DNA from 2 places in the Comamonas sp. JNW genome. Region 2 is predicted to be linked to the other one. Evidence: riboswitches for the same ligand, from Rfam matches in the RefSeq annotation. Region 2 holds a riboswitch; the other holds the start of a gene.
The links. Region 2 has a riboswitch for cobalamin ahead of DCO45_RS09850 (TonB-dependent receptor). Riboswitches for the same ligand answer to the same signal wherever they lie in the genome.
Positions count from the first base shown of each region.

Region 1 (5,925 bases), on a different contig from region 2:
GCCTGGCGATTGAATCGCTGGAGCAGGCCTGGCTGATTGATTTTGCGCAGTACTTTGCCGCCGAGCTGGCCCAGCTGCGTGAGCTGCAGGAGCAGGGCCTGGTGCAGCTGAGCGACGAATCGATCAATGTGACCGAGCTGGGCTGGTACTTTGTGCGTGGCGTCGCCATGGTGTTTGACAAGAACCTGCAGGCCGACCGCAACCGGGCGCGCTTCTCGCGGATTATCTGAGGGCAGGGCGTGGGCGGGCCTCAGCCCTGCCAGGCCGCCAAGCTCTTGTAGAGCATGTAGAGCGCCAGGCACAGCAAGATGCCGCCAAAGATCTTCTTGAGCTGGCCCACCGGCAGCCGGTGCGCGGCGCGGGCGCCCAGCGGCGCGGTCAGCACGCTGCAGGTGGCAATGGCGGCCAGGCCGGGCAGCCAGATATAACCCAGCGAATGCGGTGGCAGCCCCTGCAGGTGCAGGCCGGCCACCATGAAGCCGATGACATTGGTGACCGCAATCGGAAAGCCCAGCGCCGAGCTCGTGGCTACCGCGTTGTGCATCGGCACGCTGCACCAGGTCATGAAAGGCACGCTGATGAAGGCGCCGCCCGCGCCCACCAGGCCCGAGAGGCAGCCGATCACGCCACCCGCAGCCAGCTGGCCGGCCGTGCCCGGCATGGCGCGCATGGCCTGGCTATTGGGCTTGCGGAACATGCGCAGTGCCGAGTAACCAATGAACAGGCCAAAAAACAAACCCAGGTAGCTGCCCTTGAGCACCGCAAAAATACCCAGGCTGGCCAGCAGGCCGCCCAGCACAATGCCCGGGGCCAGGCGTTTGACAAGGTCCCAGCGCACCGCGCCATGCTGGTGGTGGGCGCGCACGCTGGACATCGAGGTGAAGACGATGGTCGCCATCGAGGTGGCAATCGCCATCTTGATCGCCAGCTCCGGCGCCACGCCCTGGGTGCCCAGGATGTAGGTGATGAAGGGCACCAGCACCATGCCGCCGCCAATGCCCAGCAGGCCCGCCAGAAAACCGCCGATCAGGCCCAGAAACGACAGCGGCAGCAAAACAAGAGGATCAGTCATGGCGCGCAGTAAAAAGGCCACCTGAAACAGGTGGCCTGAAACCCCGCTGTCGCGGAGAGGAGAAGACAGGTTGGGCGGAGCCTGCCCGAAAAAATCAGGTGTTCGCAGCGGATCCACTGGACCGTCATCCTGAACCGGGGGTTCAGGTGGGCGAGGGCAACCTATCGTTGGGTTCATCTGACGCGAGACGATCACGCTCAATAGGTAATGTACCAAGCCCGTGCTCGTAGAGCATTGGTTCAAGGAACTATAAAGTCCAGCAGGGCTGCGAACGCTTTCATTGTAATCGCTCGCGCCTGCCGCACCCACCAAAACTGCAATTCAATGTGCCTGGATTGGTCAAAAAAGATAGCTGGTTAGCCAGATTGAGCAATGGGTGGCGTGATATTTTGCAGCCAGGCATTGCATGGCGCGGCAATCTGGTGTTGGCGCCTGCTCGCGGCAGTGCCTCAAGCGCTGGTGCCCAGGGTGTCGGCCGGTTGCGCGGGGGCCGGCGCCAGCGCCGCGTCCAGCCGTTGCATCACCGACTGCACACGGGGCGCATCCCAGTCCAGGCTCGCCTGGTCCCCAGGGGCGGTCTGGGCCTGGACCTCAACCATCGCGGCAGACTGCGCAGCAGCTTGCGCCTGCAGGGCGTCTGCGGTCTGGCTGAGCTGGCTGTTTTGCACTTGCAAATCAAGCAGGTCAAAAGCGACATTGAGGGCCGCCAGCACAGCGATGCGCTCGCGGCCACGGATCTTGCCCGCGTCGCGGATGCCGCTCATGGCCTCATCGACATGCTTGACGGCAGCCAGCAGACGTGCTTCCTGGCCTTCGGGGCAGCCCAGCATATAGCTTTGCTGCATGATGTGTACTTCCAGCTGTTTCATCATTCGTCCTGGTCAAAGGTCTTGGGCAGGCGTTCGATCAGTGCATCCACGCGGGCGCGGGCCGCTGTCAGGCGCGATTGGAGGGAGTCGCGCTCCTGGGTCAGGGTGGTGACTTGCTCTTGCAATTGGGCGTGGGCGCGTTGCAAAGCCTCATGACGGCTCAGCAGTGCCTCCACCCGCTCAAGCATCAGATCCATAGAAGGCGTAGTGGCCATAGAGAGACAGTCTTCTTAAGTGCGCAATGGGTTTAACGCTAAAATTGTACCCGTTGGTGCTCGCCCCAGTGGTTCACATGGGGGCAGTTCAACGGGAAGCAGGAGCGCTGCTTGTGCCCTACAAGCCTTGCGCAACCTGCGCTGCCCCCGCAACGGTAAGCGATGGTTGGCTTTTGCGCCATCCACAGCCACCACTATGCCACTGAATACCTTGAACAAGTGTTTGGGAAGGCGTGTGCTGTGTCATCGCCAGCCCGGATACCGGCCAACAATAGTGGAGGCGCGTGGCTGAGGCCTTGCCGCGGCTTCCGTGTTCCCCATTGCCGGCGGGGAGGCTGGCGCGGGGTGGTTCATCACCAACTCAGTGCATGTTTTCCTCTGCTTTTTCGACACGCCCCTGCGCGCGTCCCGCGCTTGCGCCCCGCTCGGGCACCCTCCATACCCCCCGTTTTTTGGCCTTGGCCATCGCAGCGGCGTTGCCCCTGTTGGCGCTGCAAGCTCAGGCGCAGCAGGCTACAGCCGCCCAGGAAACAGAGGGTAAGAACCTGCAAGAGATGGTGGTAACCGCCAACCGCATCGAGCAGCCGCTGTCCGATCTGGTGGCCGACATGTCCATCATCGATGCGCAGACCATCGAGCGCCAGGGCCCGGGCAGCGTGGCCGATGTGCTCGCGCGCGTGCCGGGCATCCAGATTTCGCGCAACGGCGGGCCGGGCACGACGACCAGCGTGTTCATGCGCGGCGCCGATTCGCGCTTTACCGCTGTCTATGTTGATGGCGTGCGCATGGATTCGCAATCGACCGGCGGCGCCTCCTGGCAATCGATTCCGCTGGCGCTGATCGATCGCATCGAAGTGCTGCGCGGCCCGGCCGCTGCCGTCTACGGCTCGGACGCGATGGGCGGCGTAGTGCAGATCTTCACCAAGAAAGGTGAGGGCACGCCCCAGCCCTATGTCGGCCTGGGCTTTGGCAACCGGGGCACGTTCACGGCCGAGGCCGGTATCTCCGGCGGCGCCGACGGCTGGGATTACGCGCTGGGTCTGAACCGCTCGCAGACCGATGGCTTCAATGCCCGCACCGTGGCCACCGCCAACCCAGACAAGGACGACTACCGCAGCAATGCGGTCAGCGGCCGCCTGGGCTACCAGCTCAACGGCCAGCACCGGCTCGAAGCCACCTTGCTGGCCAGCGATGTGAACTCGGGCTATGACAGCAGCCTGACCGAGGACGACCGCAGCCTGAACAAGATGTATGCGCTGGGCCTGAACTGGCAGGCGCAGTGGACCGAGCACTACAGCACCAAGCTGCAGTTCAGCCAGTCGCGCGACTATTACGAGACCCGGCCCTCGCCCTACCAGACGGACACGCGCCTGCATAACTACCTGTTCCAAAATACCTGGCGCCTGGGCGTCCACACCTTGACGGCCGCACTGGAGCGGCGTGACGACGCGCTGACGAATGGCGGCATTGACCGCGACCGCCACCAGAATGCGCTGGCGCTGGGCTATGGCCTGAACACCGGCCCGCACACGGTGCAGCTGAACCTGCGCCGGGATGACGACAGCGAGTTCGGCGGCAAGACCACCGGCAGCGCTGCCTATGGCTATGCCTTTGCAACCAACTGGCGCGCCACCGCGACAGTGGGCACGGCCTTTCGCGCGCCCACGCTCTACCAGCGCTTTAGCGAATACGGCGACGCATCGCTGCAGCCCGAGAAAAGCCGCAATGCCGAGCTGGGCCTGCGCTGGGCGCAGGGTGCCGACAGCTTCTCGGCCACGGCCTACCGCAACCGGGTCACCAACCTGATCAACTTCTCGTCGCCCGGCAGTTGCGACAGCGAATTCGGCTGCTATGCCAATGTGGGCAAGGCACGCCTGGAAGGCATTACCTTGGCGGCCACGACCAAGCTGGGCGCGTTCAACCTGCATGGTTCGGTCGACTTCCAGAACCCGCGCGATACCGAAAACGACAAGCTGCTGGCGCGCCGCGCCAAGCGCTATGCCACCCTGGGCGCCGAGACGCGTGCAGCCGGTTGGACCTGGGCGGCCGACCTGCAGACCAGCGCCAAGCGCTTTGACAATGCCGCCAACACCAATGTGCTGGGCGGCTACACCTTGTTCAACCTGTCGGCGCAGACCGAGGTGGCCAAGGATGTGAACCTGATCGCCCGTATCAACAACCTGGCCGACAAGCGCTACCAGACCGCACGCACCTATGCCACCGAAGGTCGCAGCGTGTATGTGGGTGTGAAGTGGATGCCGCGCTGAGCGCAGAGGGGATAAGCCAGCCATGACAGAGACGACGGTTCAGGACCGCCCAACGGCCGCTTGCGTGGCACTGCTGATTGCGGCGCCCGCATCGGGCCAGGGCAAGACCACGGTGACGGCAGCCTTGGCGCGCCTGCATGCCCGCCAGGGCCGGCGGGTCCAGGTGTTCAAATGCGGCCCGGATTTTCTCGATCCGCAGTGGCTGCGCCTGGCCAGCGGCCAGCCCGTGCATGCGCTGGATCGCTGGATGAACGGTGAAGTGGATGTGCGCGCACGCCTGTTTCAGGCCGCGCAAAGCAACGATGTGCTGCTGATCGAAGGCGTGATGGGCCTGTTCGATGGTGCCAACAGCGCGGCCGAGCTGGCCAAGTCGCTGGGCATCTCCGCTGTGGTGGTGGTCGATGCATCGGCCATGGCCGCTACCTTTGGCGCCATTGCCCATGGCCTGCAGCACTATGACCCAGGCCTGCAGCTGGCCGGTGTGCTGGCCAACCGCGTGGCCACTGCCCACCATGGTGAGCTGCTGCGCAGCGGCCTGCGCGACCCGGCACTGTGGCTGGGCGCGATGCACCAGGTGAGCCTCGATGCTGCGAAACCGCGCGCCAACCTGCTGCCCGAGCGCCACCTGGGCCTGGTGGCAGCCCATGAGCTGCACGACGCTGCCGAGCGCCTGGATGCCGCCGCCGACGTGCTGGCGCTAACGCCGCTGGGCCAGCTGAGCTGGCAAGAGTGGCAGCAGCGCTGGACGGTGGCCTTTACCGCGCCTGCTGTTGCCGCCCCGGTGCCCGCCTGGCTGGCCGGGCGCCGCATTGCCGTCGCCCGCGATGCCGCTTTCAGCTTTATCTACACCGCCAATCTGGAATGCCTGCAGGCCATGGGCGCCGAGCTGGCCTTTTTCTCGCCGATCGCAGGCGACCGCCTGCCCGCCTGCGATGCGCTGTGGCTGCCTGGCGGCTACCCGGAGCTGCACCTGCCCGCGCTCAAGGCCAATGCCGGCTTGCAGCTGGATCTGCAGGCGCACCTGGAACAGCGCAAGCCCGTCTGGGCCGAATGCGGCGGCATGGTGGCACTGGCCGAGGGCCTGACCGACCTGGACAGCCGCTGGCACAGCTTGTGGGGCTTGCTGCCAGCGCAGGCCGTGATGCACCAGCGCCTGGCGGGTCTGGGCATGCAGCAGCTGCTGACGCCCTGGGGCATGCTGCGCGGCCATACCTTTCACTATTCCAAGCTGCAGAGTGAGGCCCTGGAAGTGGCGCGCAGCAGCCGCCCGGGCCAGGCGGCCGAGAGCGGCAAGGGCGAAGCCGTCTACCAGCAGGGCAGCATCCATGCGAGCTATTTCCATGCCTGGTTTCCCTCGTGCCCGCAGGCCGTAGCGGCCTTGCTGGGGGTGGACATGCCGGTGGTCGATCCGCAGGCCTGGCACCGTGAGGCGTTGAACGCCTAAGATGCGCGGCATGGATGACTCTCTTTTCCACGTTGATGGAGCGCCGCTGAAGCTCTTG
Region 1 is NZ_QETI01000006.1:78,356-84,280, forward strand. Features, by position in the region: gene hemN (oxygen-independent coproporphyrinogen III oxidase) at 1-230, shown strand, start outside; gene DCO45_RS10685 (sulfite exporter TauE/SafE family protein) at 251-1,072, opposite strand; gene DCO45_RS10690 (cell division protein ZapA) at 1,522-1,941, opposite strand; gene DCO45_RS10695 (hypothetical protein) at 1,941-2,156, opposite strand; cobalamin riboswitch at 2,194-2,441, shown strand; gene DCO45_RS10700 (TonB-dependent receptor) at 2,711-4,423, shown strand; gene DCO45_RS10705 (cobyrinate a,c-diamide synthase) at 4,446-5,867, shown strand; gene DCO45_RS10710 (bifunctional adenosylcobinamide kinase/adenosylcobinamide-phosphate guanylyltransferase) at 5,878-5,925, shown strand, end outside.
Region 1: it holds a riboswitch for cobalamin, as region 2 does, so the genes downstream of both, DCO45_RS10700 (TonB-dependent receptor) here and DCO45_RS09850 (TonB-dependent receptor) in region 2, are expected to answer to the same signal.

Region 2 (5,925 bases):
CGCGCCGGCGCACTCAATGAGGACCTGATCGAGATCCTGCGCAACAACGTGCGCGAGCGCGACCAGGTGATTGGCGACTTCCATTCGCTGGCCGTCTGCAATGCCACGGGCATGCGCCGCTTGAAGGGCATGCTCGACGAGTTCGGGCTCCATGACCTGGAAGACCTGGCCGGCTTTATCTTTGCCAACAGCCAGCGCGCCACCCGCGAGCGCATTGCCGCCTTGCCCGACGGCACGCAGCGCTACGCGATGACCGTGGACGGATACGAGAAGCCCATCGAGCTGGTCGTGGCCGTGGAGATTGCGGCCGACAAGCTGCGAGCCGACTTCACCGGCACCTCGGATCCCAGCCGCTACGGCATCAATGTGCCGCTGACCTACACCAAGGCCTATGCCTCCTATGCGCTCAAATGCGCGATTGCGCCGGAGATCCCCAACAACTGGGGCTCGCTGGAGCCCTTTGAGATCAGCGCGCCCGAGGACTGCATCCTCAATGCCCACCGCCCGCGCCCGGTGTCGGTGCGCCATGTCATCGGCCACCTGATCCCCGATGTGGTGCTCGGCGCGCTGCAACCCATTTGCCAGGGCGAGATTCCGGCCGAAGGGGCCAGCTCGCTGTGGAACCTGCAGATGCGCTTCAAGGGCATCAGCCCGGCCACGCGCAACCAGCAGCACGAGATCCTGATGTTCAACACCGGCGGCACCGGCGCGCGCCCCTCGAGCGATGGCCTCAGCGCCACCGCCTTCCCCAGTGGCGTGCAGGCCATGTCGGTCGAGGTGACCGAGAGCATCGGCCCCATCATCATCTGGCGCAAGGAGCTGCGGCCCAACTCGGGCGGCGCCGGCCGCTGGCGGGGCGGCCTGGGCCAGCGCATCGAGGTGGGCTCGGCAGAAGGCTTTGAGTTTGACCTGAACGCCATGTTTGACCGCGTGCATTTTGCAGCGCGCGGCCACAACGGCGGCCAAAGCGGCGCACTGGGCAAGGTGTCGCTGGACGACGGCACCGCCTTGCGCGGCAAGGGCAAGCAGCAGATCCCGGCTGGGCGCCGATTGATTTTGGACTTGCCCGGCGGTGGCGGCAACGGCGATGCGGCGCTGCGCCCCACCGCGCTGGTGCAGCGCGATGTGGCTTATGGCTATATCAGCGCCGAACAAGCCAAAACCGATTACGCCCAGGCCACGCCGCTGCCCCCGGCCTGATCGCGTGCCCAAGTCCAGCGGCATAGCCGCTGGTCCTTTCCCATATTTCTCCCCCTGCAGGACACCAAGGACTTCCCGATGCGCACCCACAATCCCATGGCAGATGGCTTTGCCGCCCCAAGTGCAAGCCTTTCGGACTGGTCATCCCCCCATGCGGCGGCGGCGCCGCGCGCGGTGCAGTCCAAGGAGCTCAACCGCATAGTGCTGGCCTCGGTGGTGGGCAGCTTTGTCGAGTGGTTCGAGTTCTCGGTCTACGGCTACCTGGCAGCGGTGCTGGGCAAGGTGTTCTTTGCCACCAGCTCGCCCACCATGCAGATCACCGCATCCTGGGCGGCCTTTGCGATTGCGTTTTTTGCCCGGCCCATTGGCGGCATCTTCTTTGGCTCGCTGGGCGACAAGTACGGCAGAAAGCGGGTGCTGACCATCACCATCATCATGATGGCGATCTCCACCTTTTTGATTGGCGTGCTGCCCGGCTATGCGAGCATCGGCATTGCCGCGCCGCTGCTCCTGATCGTGCTGCGCCTGATGCAGGGGCTGTCGGCCGGTGGCGAGGCCAGTGGCGCGGCCATCTTTGTGGCCGAGTACTGCCGCGACCGCAACCGCACCTTGCTCACCAGCTGGGTTGAGGTGGGCTGCATGGCGGGCTTTTTCTTCGGTGCCTCGGTCTCGGCCATTCTGACGATGTTCTTCAGCGCCGAGCAGATCCTGGACTGGGCCTGGCGCATTCCGTTTCTGATTGCGCTGCCGCTGGGCGCCATTGGCCTCTATATCCGCAAGTACCTGGAAGAGACCCCCACCTTCATGGCCATGAAGCAGCAGCATGACGCACTGGCCCAGGCGAGCTGGAAGGTGCTGTTTGCCACGCACAAGAAAGAGCTGTTCCAGTCCGCTGGCATCATCATCGTGACCAATGTCACCTTGTTCACCGTCGTCACCTATATCCCGACCTACTTTGTCAGCGCGCTGCATGTCGATGTGGCCACCGGCCTCAAGCTCTCGCTGGGCCCGCAGCTTTTTTTGGTGGTGATGATTCCCATCATGGGCCTGCTGGCCGACAAGCTCAGTCGCAAGACGATGATGATCGCTGCGAGCCTGGCGATTGCGGTATTGGCCGTGCCTTGCTTTCACCTGCTGCTCGAAGGCAGCACCGCCGCCAAGATCTCGTCCTTGATGGTGCTCAACTTCTGTCTGGCCATGCTGCTGGGCAGCATCTACTCGATCATCCCTTCGATGTTCCACACCAGCGTGCGCTTCAAGGGCATGGCGCTGAGCTACAACGTGGCTGTGGCGATGTTTGCCGGCACCGCGCCGATGATCAACTCCTGGTTGATTGCCCGCACCGGCAACCCGGTCGTGCCTGCCTACTACCTCATTGGCGCGGCAATCATTGGCCTCATCGCCCTGGTCAGCAGCCGGGACCGCACCGGTCTGCCGATGCATGGTGATCCGGTCCAGTAAGGCCATGCGCTGCTGAGCGCTGCGCCAGCCCGAACGCATCCCTTCTGGATGCGTTTTTTTATGCATCAGCGGGGCAGGGCGCAGCAGGCAAGAGCGGTGGCATGCCGGCCCGCTGGGCGCCGGGCTGCGACCTATAATCATCGCCAGCCCGGGCTCTGCCTCTCCTGGCCTGGCGCTCCTCCATGAAATACAAGCTCCCGCCCCTGCAGCCACTGCGCGTGTTCGAGTCCGTCTACCGCCATGGCTCGATCCGCAAGGCGGCCGACGAGCTGTGCCTGACGCCACAGGCCGCCAGCCAGCAACTCAAGCAATTGGAAAGTGCGCTGGATGTGCAACTGTTCGAGCGCGGCGCGCGGGGCCTGGCGGCCAGCGCCGAGGCGCAGACCTTGTACCACTATGTGGAGCAGGGGCTCGATGCACTGAGCCAGGGGCTGGAAGCCGTGCGCTCCCACCACAAGGCTGCGCAGTTCCATATCCAGGTCAGCCCATACTTTGCAACCCAGTACCTGATCCGCTCGCTGCCCTCGTTCACCAAGGATTACCCGGAGCTCGATCTGCGCATCTCCATCGGTGTGGAGCTGCCTTCGTTCGATAGCGGCGATCTGGATGCAGCCATTGTCTGGGGCTACGGCGGTGTGGACCACCTCGATGAAACGCCGCTGCTCGAAGACCTCAAGGTGATCGTGGCTGCGCCGCAGCTGCTGGCCGAGCACCCGGTGGAGACAGCGCAGGATTTGCCGCACCACCGGCTGATATCGCCGCTGACGCACAACAGTCTGTGGCAGGACATTTATGCGATGCTGGGCCTGGAGCCCGGCGGCAAGCATGTCAGCCCCATGCTGCTGCACACGCACGATGCGATGCTGCAAGCCGTTCTCAGCGGGCAGGGCGTGGGCCTACTGTCCTATGTCGATGCGCTCAGCTATATCCACAGCGGCAAGCTGCTCGCACCCTTTGGGGCGGAGCTGCTGCGACAACTGCCGATGGACAGAACGCCCAAGTTCCACCTCTACACCCGCCGGGGCGGGGGAGAGCGCCCAATCCAGGCCAGCTTTCGGCAGTGGCTGCTGGGCCAGCTGCGCAGCACTGACTTCATCGGCTATGCGACGCGGCTGCCGCAGGGCTGATACAGCCACTGGGGCATGCGCTGTATCGCCCAGCTGACACAGGCCATGGCCAAAAGGCACTGCCCGGGCTTGCGGCTGGTACACTGGCTGCGCTTTGAAAAAAGCCTATCTACAGGTGCTCGCATGCGAGTGAAACGGGAACAAGGTCGGGAGTGCGCTCCCCCAAGCCTTGGCTGCCCCCGCAACGGTAGACAGGAAACGTAGCCGATGCGGCCCGCTCCCACGCGGGCCCAGTCACTGGGGTTGAGAGAGTGTCCACGCCTGCCAGGCAATAAGACACCCGCACCCTGGGAAGACCGGCTACCGGGTCAGCGCCTGCGCTGCACCGCCTGTAAGCCCGGAGACCGGCCTGTTCCTAGTCGCAGTGCGCGCTGTGCCTCTGGCCAGCACGTGCTCTCTCAACTGTCTGCGGGGTGTGGACGGCGGTTCTTCGCGCGACCCCGTCTTGGGGGGTGACCGCGTGCAGTGCAGCCCCCGCATCAGGCAGTTAGCGCCTTTTGTTGAAATGACTGCAGTTCCTTTTCCGAAAAACCGGCTCCTGGCCGCCCAGCGGCTCTCTTCCTCCTTGCGCCTGGTTGGCAGCTCCTGTGTTCTGTGTTTGCCCGCCTTGGGCATCACAGTAGCCCATGCCCAAGAAGCCTCACTGCCTGAAGTGGTGGTGAGCGACCAGCGCAGCGAGCCCAATGCGCTCCAGCTGCCGTCGACCTCGGCGAGCAAGCTGGCCGTGCCGCTGCAGGACCTGCCCGCCAGTGTCAGCTCGGTCTCGGCCGTGCAGGTGCAAGAGCGTGCCGACTACGAGGTGGTCGATGCCGTGGGCCGCAGCGTGGGCCTGAGTGCCAATGGCACGCCTGGCAATGGCGGGCTGTCGTTCTCCAGCCGGGGCTTTACCGGTGTGAACTCGGTCGGCGTGGCCGAAGACGGGCTGAGCCTGGGGGTTGCAGCCGGCACCGTGGCCTATCCCAATTCCAGCTGGGGCTATGAGCGCTTTGATGTGCTGCGCGGCCCCGCATCGCTGATGTACGGCAGCGGCACCATGGGCGCCACGGTGAACGCGGTGCGCAAGGAACCCAGCCGCAGTACATCGACCGAATTGCTGCTGGGCGCTGGCTCCCACGGCACCGCCCGCGCGGGCCTGGGCAGCACCGGCGCGCTGAGCGACAGCCTGAGCTACCGCCTGGATGTTTACGGCGATCGCACCGATGGCGAGCGCCAACTGGGCAACAGCGACAGCAAGAAGATCATGAGCGCCATCCGCTGGCAGGCGAGCAGCGATCTGCGCCTGGACCTGACGGCCGATGTCAGCGACCAAAGGCCCGAGCGCTACTTTGGCACCCCGGTGGTCGATGGCAAGCCGGTGGCGGCGCTGGGCGACCGCAATTTCAACTTTCTCGACAGCGACATCCACTACAAGGACCAGCGCTACAAATTGAGGGCCGAGTGGAATGTGAGCGAGGCGCTGGTGCTGCGCAACGAGACCTACCATATGAAGGCCGACCGCCACTGGAAGAACATCGAAGGCTATGACTACGATGCCAGCACGCGCACGGTTCACCGCTACGACTACCTGGAGATCGGCCACGACCTGGAGCAAAGCGGCAACCGCTTAGGCGCCGTTTTCAAGCCCGGCCAGCATGAGATAGCGATGGGCTGGGATGTGTCGCAGGCCAAGTTCACCGCGCTCAACAGCTCGCCCTATACCGGTGAATCCGATGTGCCGCTGACCGGTGGCACCAGTGGCTACTGGGACAGCCCAGACCCTTACAAGCCGCGCATGACCTCGCGCATCCGCCAAAACGCCTTCTACCTGGAAGACGCCTGGAAGCTGGGCGAGCAGTGGCTGCTGATGGCCGGCCTGCGCCGCGACCTCTATGATTTTGACCGCATGGATTTGCTCAGCCAAGCCCGCTTTGACAAGACCTTGGGCGGCACCTCCTGGCGCCTGGGCCTCACGCACAAGCTGGGCCAGCACACCAGCATGTATGCGCAAGTCAGCACAGGCCATGACCCGGTCAACAGCCTGCTGTCGCTGACCCAGTCGCAAACCGGCTTTAGCTTGAGCAAAGGCCGCCAGGTGGAAGTGGGCATCAAGCAGCAGCTGCCCAATGGCCAGGGCGAATGGACTCTGGCGGTCTTCGAT
Region 2 is NZ_QETI01000005.1:191,673-197,597, reverse strand. Features, by position in the region: gene DCO45_RS09865 (hydantoinase B/oxoprolinase family protein) at 1-1,200, shown strand, start outside; gene DCO45_RS09860 (MFS transporter) at 1,279-2,661, shown strand; gene DCO45_RS09855 (LysR substrate-binding domain-containing protein) at 2,844-3,788, shown strand; cobalamin riboswitch at 3,885-4,156, shown strand; gene DCO45_RS09850 (TonB-dependent receptor) at 4,396-5,925, shown strand, end outside.